2 regions of the Sphingobacterium sp. UBA6317 genome follow, and region 2 is predicted to be linked to the other one. Evidence: riboswitches for the same ligand, from Rfam matches in the RefSeq annotation. Region 2 holds a riboswitch; the other holds the start of a gene.
What was found. Region 2 has a riboswitch for thiamine pyrophosphate ahead of thiS (sulfur carrier protein ThiS). Riboswitches for the same ligand answer to the same signal wherever they lie in the genome.

Region 1 (8,352 bases), on a different contig from region 2:
CTTTGTATCCAACGGACAAGAAATAACTTTGTCCAGCACCTTCCGTATGATCCATATAACCGTTACCTGACCATTGCGTAAACATAGCCGAAACAGCAAAACCGTTTTTCATCAGACCGGTATTGTAACCTACTGTTGCCTTCATAAACATATCGTTACCAACAGTAGTGCGGACAAAACCACCTTCTTTCATTGCGGTAGATTGTGTCACGTAATTTACGGTACCGCCGACAGATGAAATCGCTAATTTAGATGATCCCAAACCACGTTGAATCTGCACTAAAGAAGCAATATCTGTAAGTCCCGACCAATTTGACCAATATACACTTCCATTGTCCATACCATTGATCGGCTGACCGTTCAACAAAAATGCGGTATTGGACTGATCAAAACCACGTGTTGTCATAGAAGACTCACCAAAACCTTTTGCCTGACCAGTGATATAAACCGACGGGGTATTAGCTAGTGCTGAAGTAATATCCTGTGCGCCTACCCTTTCCTCTAAATCCTGTTTACGGATCGTTGAAACGGCAATCGGCGTCTTTCTTCCCGCAGCAATATCAATAACACCATTACCAACAACAACAACCTCATCCAAACTTGTTGAAGATCCAGCCGTAAAAATTGGATTGATATTCAACGATTCCCCCGATTTCAGCATGATGTTTTCGAAAACAACAGGTGTTTCGCCAATGTAAGTTACCTCTACTTTGTAGGGGCCTCCTTCTTGAAGATTTGAAATTTGAAATTTTCCTTGGGCATCGGCTGAGCCACTTACAACTTGTCCACTTGGGATGTGGGTAATTTTAATGGTTGCTCCTTTAACCGTTTGTCCAGTAGCTTCTTTGACAACTCCTGAAACCGAACTAGTATTTGCTGTTTGACCATGAACGGCACTATAACTAGCAAAAACGAGGGCAAAAAAAAGTAAAGACTTTTTCATGTTAGATGTGATTGTTTTGTTTTTGTGGCGCAAAATTAGGAATTGATTGTCTTTTTAACTAATTTTAACAATAGGATTATCAGACCCTAGCGCTATACAAAACAAATCAGTTTTAAGCTTCCACAGAAAAACAGCTACTTCTAAAACAAAGAGGCAATAAAAAAACAGATTAAATAAAATAAATACAACACATTCATCACATTCTTAAAAAAACACTAAAAATAATCAGAATAACATTTTGTCTGTTTTGAATAAATCAAAATTTATGAATTTCACGATTTTATATGTTAGCTGCTGGATACGCCACACACAGCACAAAAAAACCGGTCTTTCTACACATTATTTCCACCAACATTCTTTTCCACCAACATTCTTTTCCACCCCCAGGGGATAAAATAAGCCCGTAAATAATTAACTTTAACTAAAATAATACCGTATGTTGTCAATCCAACAAGCTTATACAGGCATTCTTGAGCCAGAGTTAATTACTGCAATAGCCAAAAACGCACACTTCAAAACGTTTCATGAGGGGGATCTCATCATTGATACTAATCAATACATCAAGTCGATGCCCCTTCTCCTAGATGGAGCAATAAAAATTGTCCGGGAAGATGAAGACAAAGGCGAACTGCTGCTCTACTATTTGGAAAAAGGTCAAACCTGTACGATGTCAATAGCCTGTTGTCTCGGAAATAAAAAAAGTGAAATTCGTGCCCTCGCAGAAAAAACAACAACGGTTGCCATGATTCCAAATGAGCTTGTCAACCTTTGGATGGGAAAATACCCCTCTTGGCGAAATTTCATCATATCAAGCTATTCAAGCCGTATGGACGAAATGTTACAAGCTATTGATAGTCTAGCTTTTTCCAATATGGAAGAACGAATCATCCAATATCTGAAAGCCAAAGTAAAGCTGAACAACGACCGAATACTTACCCTTACGCATCAGGATATTGCTTCTGACCTAAACACATCCCGGGTAGTTGTCTCCCGAATTTTAAAAAAACTGGAACAGGAAGATAAAATAGTGCTCCTTCGTAACGAAATCAGGGTATTAGTGGAATGACCAAAACATTTGTATCTTTAATAGACGTAAATTTCAAGAGCTATTAATGTAATTTTAGATGAAGATAGAAAAATTAGGATTTATAGGATTAGGAAACATGGGGCACCCCATGGCTAAAAACCTGGAAAAAGCAGGATTCCCCCTTTCTGTTTATAATAGAAACCGTGCAAAAGCAGCGGGCTTTGAAGAACAATCAATGATCAGAGAAGGTATAGCCGAATTGGTCGAACATGCTGATATTGTATTCTCCATGCTCACCAATGATGAAGCTGTCAGTGAAGTATATGAAAAAATCCTTCAAGGAGATATCAAGGGCAAATTATTTGTCGATATGAGTACCATATCCCGTGAACTCACCCTGTCTATCGCATCCAAACTCAAAGAAAAAGGAGCCGCATTTATAGATGCACCTGTGGCCGGCAGTACCAAGCCCGCGGCAGAGGGCACCCTGATTATTATGGTCGGTGGTGAACAGGAGGATCTTCATCGCGCCCGGCCATACCTCGAGCAGATGGGCAAGTCGATCAAACATGTTGGCGAAAATGGCCAGGGAATTGCCGCCAAACTTGCGATCAACTATTTTCTTTCAACGATCTATCAAGGTCTCGCAGAGACGATCTTATTTTCAGATAAACTGGGAATTCAACGGAGTGATATGCTCGAAATCATCAATGATAGTGCCAGTGGCAGTGGCGCAACAAAAGTCAAAACGCCTTTACTGGTGGAAGAAAACTACAGTCCTGCTTTCGCGCTAGATCTTATGCTGAAAGATATTCGACTGGCGCAACAAGCCGGTGCCGAATATCCCCTCCTCAAGACATTACTCGATACCTACGGGAAAGCACACGACCAAGGTCTCGGACAACTCGATGTTATTGGTATTATTGAATCTATAAAGTCGTAACTTCAGGTTGACGACAGCGGAAAAAATGTACATTGAAAATTATATTTAGTTGAGATGGACTCCAAATTAGGTTCATTTCTGATCACACAAAATAATGAGCGGAACAAATTATTTACAGATGAAAACAGTTATGACACTATTGATGCTGACTATGGTCACGATGACTACGCAGGCCCAACAATTAAAACAGGTTTCTTACCAGGATGGTGAACAAAAACTCAACGGCATGGTAACCGCCAATAGGGCAAAAAAAGGCCCTGCTGTCTTAATTCTTCCTGCGTGGAAGGGAATTGACAACGAAGCGAAACAAGCGGCATTGCTTCTTGAAAAAGAAGGTTACATCGCGTTCATTGCCGACATCTACGGTGAGGGAAATATTCCTGCGGACAACACCGCAGCTTCGAAAATTGCAGGCCACTACAAGACGGACTATAAAGCTTATCAGCATCGCATCAAGCTCGCATTAGAACAACTGAAAAAAGAAGGCGCAGATCCGACAAAAATTGCGATCATTGGCTATTGCTTTGGAGGTTCAGGAGCATTAGAAGCGGCGAGAGCCGGCTTCCCCGTCAATGCCGTGATCAGTATCCACGGAGGCCTATCCAAAGCTGCCGATAGACCCAATGGTTCCATTAAAACAAAAGTACTCATTGAGCACCCTGCAGCCGATAAGAGTGTATCAAAAGAAGATTACGATGGGTTGGTCAAGGAATTAAATGAAGGAAAAGCAGACTGGCAAATAATTACCTACGCAAATTCTGGACATACGTTTACGAATCCCGAGTCAGCGGAATATAATCCCGTGATGGCCAAACGTGCCTGGGAGCACACCTTATTATTTTTGAAAGAAGTATTAAATTAAATAGCAAAGTCAACAACAGCAATATCGACCCAAATGAATTATAACGCGAAACTGCACATTTATCCGATTATCATTCAGTTGTTGATATTGCTGTTTTATAGTCCCATTGCAGCATCGCAAACAGTAAAATCGTTAACAATAGCTAGCCCTACACAGGCAGTTCTGTTTGTAACCAATGAGTCCGATAAATCAACTGATTTTATCATGCGTTTACACGAAAAAAATGCTGCTGCGATTTTCAAGCAAGTACCTTTTAGCACAACAAAGTTACTGGTCACAAAAACCGATGCAAAAAAACTTACATTTAGCGTTAAAAATCAACAATGGACCATCGATGTATTGTCATTGAAACAACGTCATGTCATGATCTTGTTTGATGGCTTAGGCAAACCCAAGATCATATACGATAGTAATACCTATCTGACAGCAGCCAAATCCATATTAAGCAACAACACACAAGTTGCGTCGAAGAATCCTTCGTCACAATATAATGCCCAACATTTCTTTGACTCCATTGCACAAGTGCAATTTATTCCATCCAGGCAATATGCAGCGGCTATTATCGCCAATACAGCTCTCCCTCTTTACTACAGTCAGCGTAAAAATCAATGTGACGGCACGTATGTCATGCAGCAGTTTTCCGATGAAAATGAGGTGGAAACTGGAGCAATTGTGACGACTGTATATGAAGAAGGCAAAGAGCTCACATCCAACAATCTTTCCGGCGGAAATAATTATTTCAGCAAAAGATGCTATAATCAGTTCGGACTTATCGACTCCATACAGTACCTTCAAAACAGCAAATGGAGCAACAGCACCATTTACCGTTATCTCCCAAACGCCATTGTTTCCTACGATCCAACATTACAAACAGCGACAATAGACCACTTGAACAGCAAACTCCAGGTTGTAAAAAGTGAATCCATTCATTTTTTATACCAACGGATAGATTGGACCATTTACAGTTATGACAAACAGAATCGCATGAGTGAAGAGCTGTCGGGCAGAAATGATCAAAGGGAAAGTCGGGTCCGTTATGCGTATAGCGATCCGAAAACAAGTGATTATATACTACGCCAAACCTTCGATCAAAATGACCAACTCACAGCGGAAATCAAGCGATCCTACCGGGCCAACGAAACAGTTGATGAATTCTACTTCAAGGGGGTATTGCAACAAAAATCAATTGTAAAAGATTTGGGAAACTGTACGTATGAAAACCTGAACTATAACGGGCATGGGAAGCTCACGGGCAAATACGTACAGACAAGAAAACAGCTATAGACATAGAGCGAAAAGCCAGTATACACCCGATGGAACAAAAGTTCTACCCCCTATACAGTAAAAACACAGGACAAAATCAAAAAAAGCGGCAAAAGATAGATTTCTGCATTAATTTTGATAGCGATAAATAAACATCGTATTGAAAAAAAGAAAACTGATCAGTCAACAGCACCCCATACTCTATTTTTTTGCAGTATGGGTAAGAAGAATGCAGCGAAAAGCCGTCTGGCTATTTGACGACAAAAAATACAGCAAAGTTAAATCAGCTGAAAAACTTCCCTTTCGTATTAAAAAGCATCAGTCTGTATTATTAAAAAAGCTGGGCGAAAATAATATGCAATTGCAGATCAACAAAGTGACCAACCTGAAAATTGCAGCAGCACAGATCAATAGCATTCTGATCAGACCGAAGGAAACCTTTTCATTTTGTAAACTCGTGGGGCTCCCCACCGTAAAGAAAGGGTATCTGCCCGGCATGGAGTTATCCTTCGGTGAAGCAAGGGCGGGTATTGGCGGTGGAATCTGTCAAATATCCAATCTCATCCATTGGCTTGTTATCCATAGTCCACTCACCGTCAGCGAACGTTATCATCACTCCTTTGATCCTTTTCCTGACGATGGTCGTGTTTTGCCATTCGGCAGTGGGGCTACCGTATTTTATAACTACCGTGATTATCAATTCACCAACAACACGCCTTACACCTTCCAGATCAACCTCTGGTTTACAGAGAAATGTTTAGAGGGCGAATTGAGGATCGATCAGGAGCTGGATTTTGCATACCATGTCGTTGAAAAAGAACATCAATTTCTTAAAATAGACAATCAGTTCTTTCGTAAAAATGAGATTTGGCGCGAGAAGTTTTTAAAATTTCAGGGTGGAAAGATTTTAGAAACAGAACTTTTGACCAAAAATTTTGCCCGGGTTACTTATACCCCTGTTGAATATATTGAAATTAGTGCCGATCAAAATCCGGCCGATTAATTTAACAAGCTAAGTGATCGAAAAATGATGGATATGAAAAGTCCTCTTTTTTGTTTAAATTTGGTCTGGCTTTGGGGGTATTCTGTATAGAATTGAGATAGTCCCTTTGAACCTGATTCGGTTTATACCGGCGTAGGGAAAAGCAAAAATCCACTGTACAGCATACTCCTTTACTGCGCAGTCTATCGCTCTTCTTCCCTCCAAGGCTACACCGTACATCTTAGCATATGTAAAAAGAATGGAAGATTCAATTATCAATTTATTAGCGCAGCTGAGGGTCGAAAAACCCCTTGTACACAACATCACAAACCTAGTCGTGATGAACAATACGGCCAACGCACTGTTAGCCCTAGGAGCGTCCCCCGTAATGGTACAAAGTCCTTTAGAAGTACGTGAAGTTGTCGATATTGCGCAAGCTCTTGTTATTAATATCGGCACCTTGAGTGAAGATACAGCCGAAGCTATGCTGGTTGCTACCGAACATGCCAATACCATTGGACGGCCATGGGTACTTGATCCTGTTGGTGCTGGGATATCAGCATTCCGCAATGATTTATTGGCCAATCTACTGGATCTCAAACCAACGGTTATTCGTGGAAATGCATCAGAAATCATGACGCTGTACAATTTCAACCAACCGAACACAAAAGGAGTCGACAGCACGACAGCGAGTAAAGATGCGCTCCGATTTGGCCAATTATTGCAAGAGCAAACCGGTTCCATTATCTGTATTTCCGGAGAAGTAGACTATATTCTTTCCGAACAATACCGGGTTGAAGTCTTTAATGGCAACCCTTTAATGACACAGGTAACTGGACTTGGCTGTAGTGCTACTGCACTTATTGGTGCATTTCTAGGTGTTACAGACCAATATGTTGAAGCAGCTGTTGCCGGCGTTTCCATTTTGAGCTTGGCGGGAGAACTCGCAGCCCAAACAGCAGCTGGCCCGGGTACCTTGCAATTGAATCTCTATGATGAACTCTATAAGCTCAATGCAGAACGTCTAAAATCAAAGCTCAAGATCAAATGTTATGCGCATTAATCCGCTTTTTCCCTACCCTTTATATTTGGTAATTTCTGAGCGGGACTGTTATCCTCAACATTGGCTCAATGTCGCCGAAGAAGCCATCATTGGTGGAGTCGATCTTATTCAATTACGCGAAAAAGCTGACGATCCCGCTACATTTTTGGATAAAGCCATGCGTTTGAAAAAACTGACCGATCGTTATGGTATTCCGCTCGTGATCAATGATGCCGTAGCAATCGCTGCAAAAATCGAGGCATGGGGAGTACATGTGGGTCAAAATGATTTGCAGCCGCTCCCTATTCGCGAAAAATATGGCGATAAATTAAACATAGGCTGGTCCATAGAAGATATGCAACAACTGGAAAGTCCACAAATGTACGCCGTCGACCACCTTGGTGTAAGTCCCATTTTTTCTACGAGAACAAAAATGGACACGATTACTGAATGGGGAATTGCAGGTTTAAAACAACTTCGGAGTAGGACGGAAAAACCATTGATCGCTATCGGAAGGATGAATTTACAAACAGCAGAAGAGACCTGGAATGCCGGTGCAGACTCCATTGCAGTCGTTTCGGCCATATGCCAAAGTCAAGATCCCAGAGCTGCCAGTGCACAACTAAAAGAACTATTAAAATGACAAAAGATAAAAAATACCGCGTCCCTAGCGTACTCAGCATTGCGGGGTTCGATGGTAGCGGTGGTGCAGGTATACAAGCAGATACCAAAACCATATCTGCATTAGGTTGTTATGCCATGAATGTGTTAACTGCCTTACCCGTTCAGAACACACAAGGTGTAAGACGTATTTATGACATTCCTACAGCAGCCGTCCAGGACCAATTAGATGCTATTTTTGACGACATCTATCCCGATGCAATTAAAATAGGCATGGTACACCATATTGAACTTGTGGAGCTTATTAGCAGCTATTTAAAAGAATATAAAGGGCCTATCGTATTTGATCCAGTCATGGTCTCGACCAGCGGGCACAAGCTCATTCACGATGATACAATTCAGGCCTGCATTGAACTTCTTTTTCCTTTGGCAACGCTGATTACACCAAATTTAGACGAGGTAAGTGTTTTAGTAGACGAAGTTATTGACGATGTCGAGAGGATGAAAAAAGCGGGAAATAGCCTACTGGCGAAAGGTTGTCAATCCGTTTTGATTAAAGGCGGGCATCTCCAAAGTCAAGAATTAACATCCCTATTGTTCCAGCACAAGAATCCACCAATTGAATTCAAATCTCAAAAAATTAACAGCAAAAATACACATGGTTCCGGT
Region 2 (8,352 bases):
ATGATTACTTGAGTTCCAGCTCCAGCCTATGTTTACCAGCGTCCAATTGGACGACATCCCTACTGCTAATGCTAACATTATCCGGCGGATAAAATGTCGCCGTGGCATTTGCGGGTATTTGGATATCATAAACAATCTTTTTATCCTTTAACTTCCATTCGGAAACAATTTTACCGTAGGGTGAATCATAAGAAATAGAAGATTCTTTCAGTTCCTGGGGAAAGATGGGTTTTAAGAGCACATGTTTAAATCCAGGTTGTTTAGGATCTGGCAGAATCCCGCCGATAGATTTAAAAAACCAACCACCGATTTCGCCAAACATCATGTGGTTGTCTGAAATATCACGGGTTGCTTTTAAATCCCAGTTCTCCAACAATGTTGTTGCGCCATTTACAATCCACCATCCCCAAGACGGATAAGTATCTTGTACCGCAACCTTATAGGCTGTCGTTGCATAACCGTTATCTTTTAACGCATTCAATAATGCTTTTGCACCCAATACCCCTACATCTAAATGAAAGTTGGTCTCTTCCACTTTCTTATTCAGGCTGGCTGCAACCCGGGCTTTCATTTCGTCAGGTACCACACCCCAATAGAGTGGAACACTCAGTTCAGTCTGTGTTCCATTGCTATAAATACCCTTGGAAGCATCTAAAAATTTAGCGTTGATGGCCGTCTTAATTTTTCTGCTCAGCAGTTCATATTTTTGTTGATCTGCTGTGTATCCAAACAATTTAGCCGTAGCAGCCAAGATGGTCGCATCCACATAAAAATAAACCGAGGAGGTCAACTCCAGATTCGACTGTGACTTCACTGGCACCCAGTCTCCACGCCCAAAAGTTGTCAACCCAGATGGGCTGATTCCGTCGACATAATCCACATAGCGTTTGATATTAAGATAGCATTCTTCTAATGCACGTGGGTCTCCATAAAACTGATAGATCTGCCAGGGAATGATGGCAATGGTACTTGTCCAATCCAAACCATTCGCTGTACCATAACCCCATCCCCCAGTTGGAATAATATCGGGTAAGACACCGTTCTCCTGTTGCTCATCACGATGATCCGCCATCCATTTTTCATAAACTGTTATCCCGTCAAAATTGTACAAAGCTGTTTCAATCGCAAGGTGCCCATCCCCTGTCCAACCGTTCTTTTCGCGCTGCGGACAGTCTGTCGGATAGCCCATCAAATTGGACAAGTAGGCATTGTTGGTCGCTTCCCATAGTTTGTTGACCAACGCTGATGACGTCTTGAGCTGTCCAATAGCGGGCACATCACTATGCATAAAATAAGCGGTCACAGCCGAACTATCCAATGCAATTGCCGCACTACTACTAATTTCGACGTAACGAAATCCTTTGTAACCGAACTTTGCCATAAACTCATCATTACGACCGCTTAAGGTCAGAATGTCCGTTTGAAAGGGCTCCTTTTCCTTATCGCCCCGATAATAAACATCAATATTGGACAGGTCAAGACGCCCATCTGCCGACAATCGTTCACCGTGCTTGATACGTAGCATAGTCCCTGCAGCTCCTTTGACTTTAACTTTTGTAATCCCAGCCATATTCTGACCCATATCGAAAACATAAGTACGTTGGTCTATCTTTGTCACTGATTTGGGCTTATAGGACTTCACGAGCCGAATCGGTACCATCTGTTGGGAAACGATATGTGCAGATGGCGCATTTCTATACTGAACAGCCTGCCAAGTTGAATCATCATATTTAGGTTTGTCCCAGTTGGGTATTTCCAGTCTTGCATCATAATGCTCACCAGTGTAAATATTATTATAAGTAATTGGTCCCGAAGCTGTTTTCCACTGCTTATCTGAAACAATAGTTTCTACTGTACCATCTGTATAGACGATTTTCAGCTCTAAACAGAATGTTGGTCGGGCCCGCCACGGTGCTTTATCAAAGTTCCAAACCGCCAGTGGTTGGTGATTATACCAGCCATTCCCCAAAACAACGCCAATAGCGTTCTGTCCTTGTTGGAGCTGCTGGGTTACGTCCGTCACGACATATAATGTACGCCGGTCGAATCGAGTATACATTGGATCCAGGCGATGGTCTCCTACGCGTTGACCATTCATGGAAAGTTCATATAGCCCTGCTGTGGCAATATACGCGCGTGCAGACTTTATCGGCTTATTTATCTTAAATTCTGTTCTAAAATAAGGCGTTTCTCGCGCATGAATATCCTTATTGTCGCTAATCCATTTTCCCTTCCAAAGGTCCATTCCCATCATTCCAGTTTCGAACGATGCTATTTTAGAGCTCGTTGATATACCATCCTTATCCCATACTTTAACCTTCCAGAAATACGTGGTCTGTGGCTTTAACTGTGCGCCGTTATAGGGCACTAACATGGACGAGCTGAGCTGTTTGCCACTATCCCAGCTATTTTTCGTCTCCTTCAGTAGTGTCAGCGAATCTTGCCCTAAAAGGATCTGATAAGCCTGTTGTACCGCACCATTACGTTGGTCCTCAAGTCGCCAGCTAAGTCTCGGCTGGGTTGCATCGATACCCAATGGATTGACCAGATGTTCGCATGTCAACTGTACCGCGATGCAGTTGCTTTTAGGTTGGGCATAAGTGCTGTTCGTTATACACAACAGTATTGTCAATAAAATCCTACGCATGAAAAGATACTATTCTTGGTGGTTGTTAAATTGTTTTAGCTGATTTAAAAATCTAATATATCAAATATTTTCCACATGGTGACCTGTACTTTCCTGCACGATATACCTCAGGCAGCAAAATAAATTCTTGCAACTTTCATAAAAATAACCTTATATTAGTCGCAACTTTAGGGGTGTCTGCTCATGCAGGCTGAGATTTTACCCTTAGAACCTGATCCGGATCATACTGGCGTAGGGAAAAGTGAGCTGTCTACAAGGTGCATTGCTGCGCCTTTGTGTAGCCATTCCTAAAGTTTTACCAAAAAAAATTAAGGAATGGAACTTACAATAAACCATCAAATTCGATTTTTCGATCCCGCACTTACTTCACTAGAAGGCTTGTTACTTTTGGAATTATCTGGCAAAACCCAGGGCGTGGCTGTAGCCATCAACAACCAAGTCATCCCCAAAAAGGACTGGGGTACGACAACACTTAAACCTTATGATCAGATTATCTTAATCACTGCATCTCAAGGCGGCTAGCCTTTCAAAAAAAATCAACCGAGTAATTCACCACAATACAGAAAAAATGACAGCTGAAACAATTACGCAATCCCCCTTTCCAAATGCAAAGAAAATTTTTGTAGCCGGAAAACTATTTCCTATTCAAGTCGCTATGCGTCAAATCTCCTTGAGCCCAACCAAATTAACGAATGGACAGATCGAAATTAATCCGCCGGTAACAATCTATGATACTTCTGGGCCTTATACAGATGACACCATCCATATCGATATCCGCAAAGGACTCCCTCGCCTTCGCGAGCAGTGGATCTTGGATCGTCAGGATGTCATACAGTTGGCTGGCATCAGCTCTGAATATGGACAAAAACGACTTTCTGATCCAACGTTGGACGAACTCCGATTTGCCTATAGCCACAAACCGAAAGTAGCCTCCGCCGGCAAGAATGTCACCCAATTACATTATGCAAAGCAAGGCATCATTACCCCGGAAATGGAGTATGTTGCTATCCGGGAAAACCAACGTATTGAGCAGTTGGAAGCTAGTACCCCTGGAATGGATCGTCAGCATCGGGGGCAAAACTTTGGTGCGAGAACACATGATAAAGCTATTACACCAGAATTTGTCCGTGAAGAAATCGCCGCCGGAAGAGCGATCATACCCAATAATATTAATCACCCTGAAAGTGAACCCATGATTATCGGACGCAACTTTCTTGTTAAAATCAATGCCAATATTGGCAATAGTGCCGTAAGTTCAAGCATAGAGGAAGAAGTTGAGAAAGCGGTATGGGCCTGTCGTTGGGGGGCTGATACCATCATGGATCTATCCACTGGCAAAAATATTCACGAAACCCGCGAATGGATTATCCGTAATTCGCCAGTCCCAATCGGTACAGTACCGATCTATCAGGCGCTCGAAAAAGTAAAGGGGGTGGCCGAGGATCTTACCTGGGAAATATTCAAAGATACCTTGATTGAACAGGCCGAACAGGGTGTTTCGTACTTTACCATACACGCCGGCGTATTGCTTCGTTATATCCATCTCACGGCATCCCGAGTTACTGGAATTGTCTCCAGAGGCGGCTCTATCATGGCCAAATGGTGTCTTTTTCATCACAAAGAAAATTTTCTCTATACCCATTTTGAGGAAATATGCGAAATTATGAAACAATATGATGTGGCTTTTTCACTTGGCGATGGTCTACGCCCCGGAGCTATTGCAGATGCAAACGATGCAGCTCAATTTGCGGAGCTCGAAACCCTGGGCGAACTCACCAAAATCGCCTGGAAACATGATGTTCAGGTGATGATCGAAGGGCCAGGACATGTTCCTATGCAATTGATCAAAGAGAATATGGACAAGCAATTGGCCTGTTGTGACGAAGCGCCATTTTATACCTTAGGTCCATTAACAACAGATATTGCTCCAGGCTATGACCATATCACATCCGCCATTGGAGCGGCTATGATCGGTTGGTATGGCTGTGCAATGCTTTGCTATGTTACCCCCAAAGAACACCTGGGTCTACCAAATAAAAAAGATGTCAAAGATGGTGTAATCACCTATAAACTAGCTGCCCATGCGGCCGATTTAGCCAAAGGACACCCTGGTGCACAATATCGTGATAACGCCTTGAGTAAAGCCAGATTCGAATTCAGATGGGAAGATCAATTCAACCTTTCCCTTGATCCAGATACCGCACGGGAATATCATGACGAAACATTGCCGGCAGATGCGGCTAAAGTTGCGCACTTCTGCTCTATGTGCGGTCCCAAATTTTGCTCGATGAAAATAACGCAGGAAATCAGGGATAGTGCCGCCCAGGGGATGCTGGAAAAATCACAGGAATTCATCGCACAAGGAAAAGAGATCTATTCATGATTATTGCATTGACAGCAGCAGAAACAATCCGTTCTGAACAGGCGATTATAACAGGGTTGTTTAAAGAAGGTCTTGATATTCTGCATTTGCGTAAGTATCATTTTACAGACTTACAAATGTCGCGATATATAGAAACTATAGCTCCTATATACCGCGACAGATTGGTTCTACACTCACATGCGCATCTATCGGCTGAGCTTGGGATTGCACGAATCCACCTGAACGATAAAAGTAGACTGCATGAATCTGCAAATCAACTGGGGCCTACAACAATCTGTTCAACATCTGTGCATGATATTGATCAATTCAATAGCCTTGATGAACGTTGGGCCTATGCTTTTTTCAGTCCATTATTTCCGAGCATCTCAAAAGTGGGGTATGGAACGCATAATGCAAGACTAGGTCAACTCCCGTCACGCGCCAACTTTGCTGTTCGTCTCATCGGTCTTGGAGGGATAAACCAAGACAACTGTCTTATTCCGATGCAGCAAGGTGCAGATGGAATTGCCTTATATGGCACTTTATGGAAACATCGGGATCCTATTCAAAATTTTATTGCATGCAAACAAAAACTATGGAAAGACTCCAATATATCTCACAAGGTAAAACTTTAAGGGAACAAAAAAACAACATGCTGAAAGCGCTGGATGCTGGGGCCAAATGGATACAGATCCGATGGAAGGAAGCCGAGGAAAAAGATCTTTATACGCTCGCCGAAGAGATCAGGCAGGCTTGTTCCGAATTTGGTGCCAGCTGTATCATCAATGACCATCCTTCGCTTGCAGCAGCTGTAGACGCTGATGGGGTGCACTTGGGACTGGACGACTGCAGTGTAGCAGCTGCCCGGCACCTATTGGGTGCAGGAAAAATAATCGGCGGTACAGCCAATAGCTTTGCCAATGTAAAGCAAAGAATAAGTGAACATTGTGACTATATCGGGCTCGGGCCATTCAACTATACCACGACAAAACAAAAACTAAGTCCCCTACTGGGGATTGCAGGATATGAAAACATCATCCAACAAGTCCGCCGAGAAGGCCTACCCCCTATTCCAATATTCGCAATTGGCGGTATAAGCCAACTTGAAGATATCCAACATCTATTAGAAATTGGCGTCTACGGTGTAGCACTCTCGGGAATCGTAACCAAGACTCCAAACATTGTTTCATCCATCAATAAAATTTTACTATGAGCACCCTACATATAGCCGATCGCGTATTTGAATCCAGATTATTTCTCGGTACGGGCAAATTCGGTAATCTCACGGAAATGAGCGATGCCATTGTGGCTTCGGCTTCCCAATTGGTCACCGTCGCCCTCAAACGAATCGACCAGACCGGCTCAGACGACAGCCTCATCAGCGCGCTCGATCTGGCGGCAATCCATTTGCTTCCCAATACTTCGGGAGCACGAACAGCTGAAGAAGCAGTACTTGCGGCTCAACTTGCTCGCGAAGCACTGGAAACAAACTGGGTGAAATTGGAAATTCATCCCGACCCACGTTATCTGCTGCCCGATCCTATTGAAACCTTACGCGCAACCGAATCACTTGCTAAATTGGGTTTCGTCGTCATGCCCTATATTCACGCAGACCCGGTACTTTGTAAACGTTTAGAAAATGCAGGCACAGCTGTCGTTATGCCTTTAGGTGCCCCTATTGGAAGCAATAAAGGGCTGCGTACCTTGGACTTTCTCGAAATTATTATTGAGGAAAGTAATGTCCCAGTGGTCGTAGACGCTGGAATCGGAGCGCCTTCCGATGCCGCTAAAGCCATGGAAATCGGAGCTGATGCGGTGCTTGTCAATACGGCAATTGCAGTCTCTAATAATCCGATACGTATGGCCGAAGCTTTCAGAGAGGCCGTTATCGCTGGACGGAAAGCTTATGAGGCCGGATTGGGAAAGATAGGCTCCCACGCAATCGCTTCGAGCCCCCTAACTTCATTTTTATTTGATTGATAATTCACTATGACAGATTTCAAAATGATACGCGATGAATACTCCTGGGATAAGGTCCATGCACAGATTTATGACGCTACTGATCAGGACGTACAACATGCGTTAGAAAAAGACCATTTAACGCTCTCTGACTTTAGAGCGCTCATCTCACCGGCTGCAGCACCATATCTGGAGCAAATGGCACAAAAAACCCAACAAATCACGCAACGTCGTTTCGGTAAAACCATACAGCTCTATGCCCCGCTTTACCTGAGCAATGAGTGCCAAAACATCTGTACATATTGCGGTTTTAGCATGGACAATAAAATCAAACGCAAAACACTGAGCAACACCGAACTATTACTGGAAGCAATGGCACTTAAAGCCATGGGAATCAATCATATCTTACTGGTCAGCGGAGAAGCCAACAAAACTGTCGAGATCACTTATTTCCTAAATGCTATTCGGCTTTTAAAACCTCATTTTTCACAGATATCCATTGAAGTACAGCCATTGGAAGAATCCGAGTACCGATTACTGCAGGCAGCCGGAGTCTATGCAATATTAGTCTATCAGGAAACCTACCATCGCGAAGTTTACAAACTATATCATCCGAAAGGAAAAAAGTCCAATTTTGACTATCGTTTGGATACGCCTGACCGTATAGGCCGGGCGGGAATCCATAAAATCGGATTGGGCGTATTACTTGGGCTGGAGGACTGGCGGGTGGACAGCTTTTTCACCGCGGCACACATCGCCTATTTACAAAAACAATATTGGCAAACACGCTATTCGATTTCCTTTCCACGCCTGCGACCAGCCGCAGGTTCTGTTGAGCCAAATTTTCATTTGGCAGACCGCGATCTACTGCAGTTGATCTGTGCATACCGCCTGTGGAATGAAAATTTAGAAATCTCCATTTCCACCCGAGAGAACGAAACCTTCAGGGATCATATCATACCTATTGGCGTAACGACCATGAGTGCCGCTTCAAAGACCAATCCGGGAGGCTATGTTGTTGATCCGCAAGCTTTGGAACAATTTGAAGTAAGTGATGAAAGAGATATGGAAACAATAAAAAATCAAATCAGAAAGATGGGCTATTCTCCAGTGATGAAAGACTGGGAGAGCAATTATGCCGGTATAGTACGTTAAATACATGAAAAATAACATTTTTGATCGCTATAGCAGACAGATTTTTATTGAAGAGATCGGCGTTGCCGGACAACGGAAGATTATGGATGCCAAGGTATTGGTCGTCGGTGCAGGGGGACTCGGGAGCCCTGTCGTTCAATATTTAGCCGCAGCTGGTATAGGCAAACTTGGCCTGGTTGATTTTGACAGGGTTGAAATCCACAATCTAAATAGACAGATCATTCATTCC

Region 1: linked by a shared signal. The riboswitch ahead of thiM (hydroxyethylthiazole kinase) and the one ahead of thiS (sulfur carrier protein ThiS) in region 2 are both predicted to bind thiamine pyrophosphate.

The regions. Positions count from the first base shown of each region.
Region 1 is NZ_DJTD01000065.1:26,531-34,882, forward strand. It holds gene B3E92_RS21025 (TonB-dependent receptor) at 1-943, opposite strand, end outside; gene B3E92_RS21030 (Crp/Fnr family transcriptional regulator) at 1,380-2,009, shown strand; gene B3E92_RS21035 (NAD(P)-dependent oxidoreductase) at 2,068-2,913, shown strand; gene B3E92_RS21040 (dienelactone hydrolase family protein) at 3,032-3,775, shown strand; gene B3E92_RS21045 (hypothetical protein) at 3,809-5,059, shown strand; gene B3E92_RS21050 (VanW family protein) at 5,199-6,041, shown strand; TPP riboswitch at 6,105-6,197, shown strand; gene thiM (hydroxyethylthiazole kinase) at 6,280-7,083, shown strand; gene thiE (thiamine phosphate synthase) at 7,073-7,705, shown strand; gene thiD (bifunctional hydroxymethylpyrimidine kinase/phosphomethylpyrimidine kinase) at 7,702-8,352, shown strand, end outside.
Region 2 is NZ_DJTD01000034.1:17,394-25,745, forward strand. It holds gene B3E92_RS10220 (alpha-L-rhamnosidase) at 5-2,647, opposite strand; TPP riboswitch at 2,807-2,902, shown strand; gene thiS (sulfur carrier protein ThiS) at 2,963-3,169, shown strand; gene thiC (phosphomethylpyrimidine synthase ThiC) at 3,216-5,030, shown strand; gene B3E92_RS10235 (thiamine phosphate synthase) at 5,027-5,644, shown strand; gene thiE (thiamine phosphate synthase) at 5,590-6,222, shown strand; gene B3E92_RS10245 (thiazole synthase) at 6,219-6,989, shown strand; gene thiH (2-iminoacetate synthase ThiH) at 6,999-8,123, shown strand; gene B3E92_RS10255 (HesA/MoeB/ThiF family protein) at 8,128-8,352, shown strand, end outside.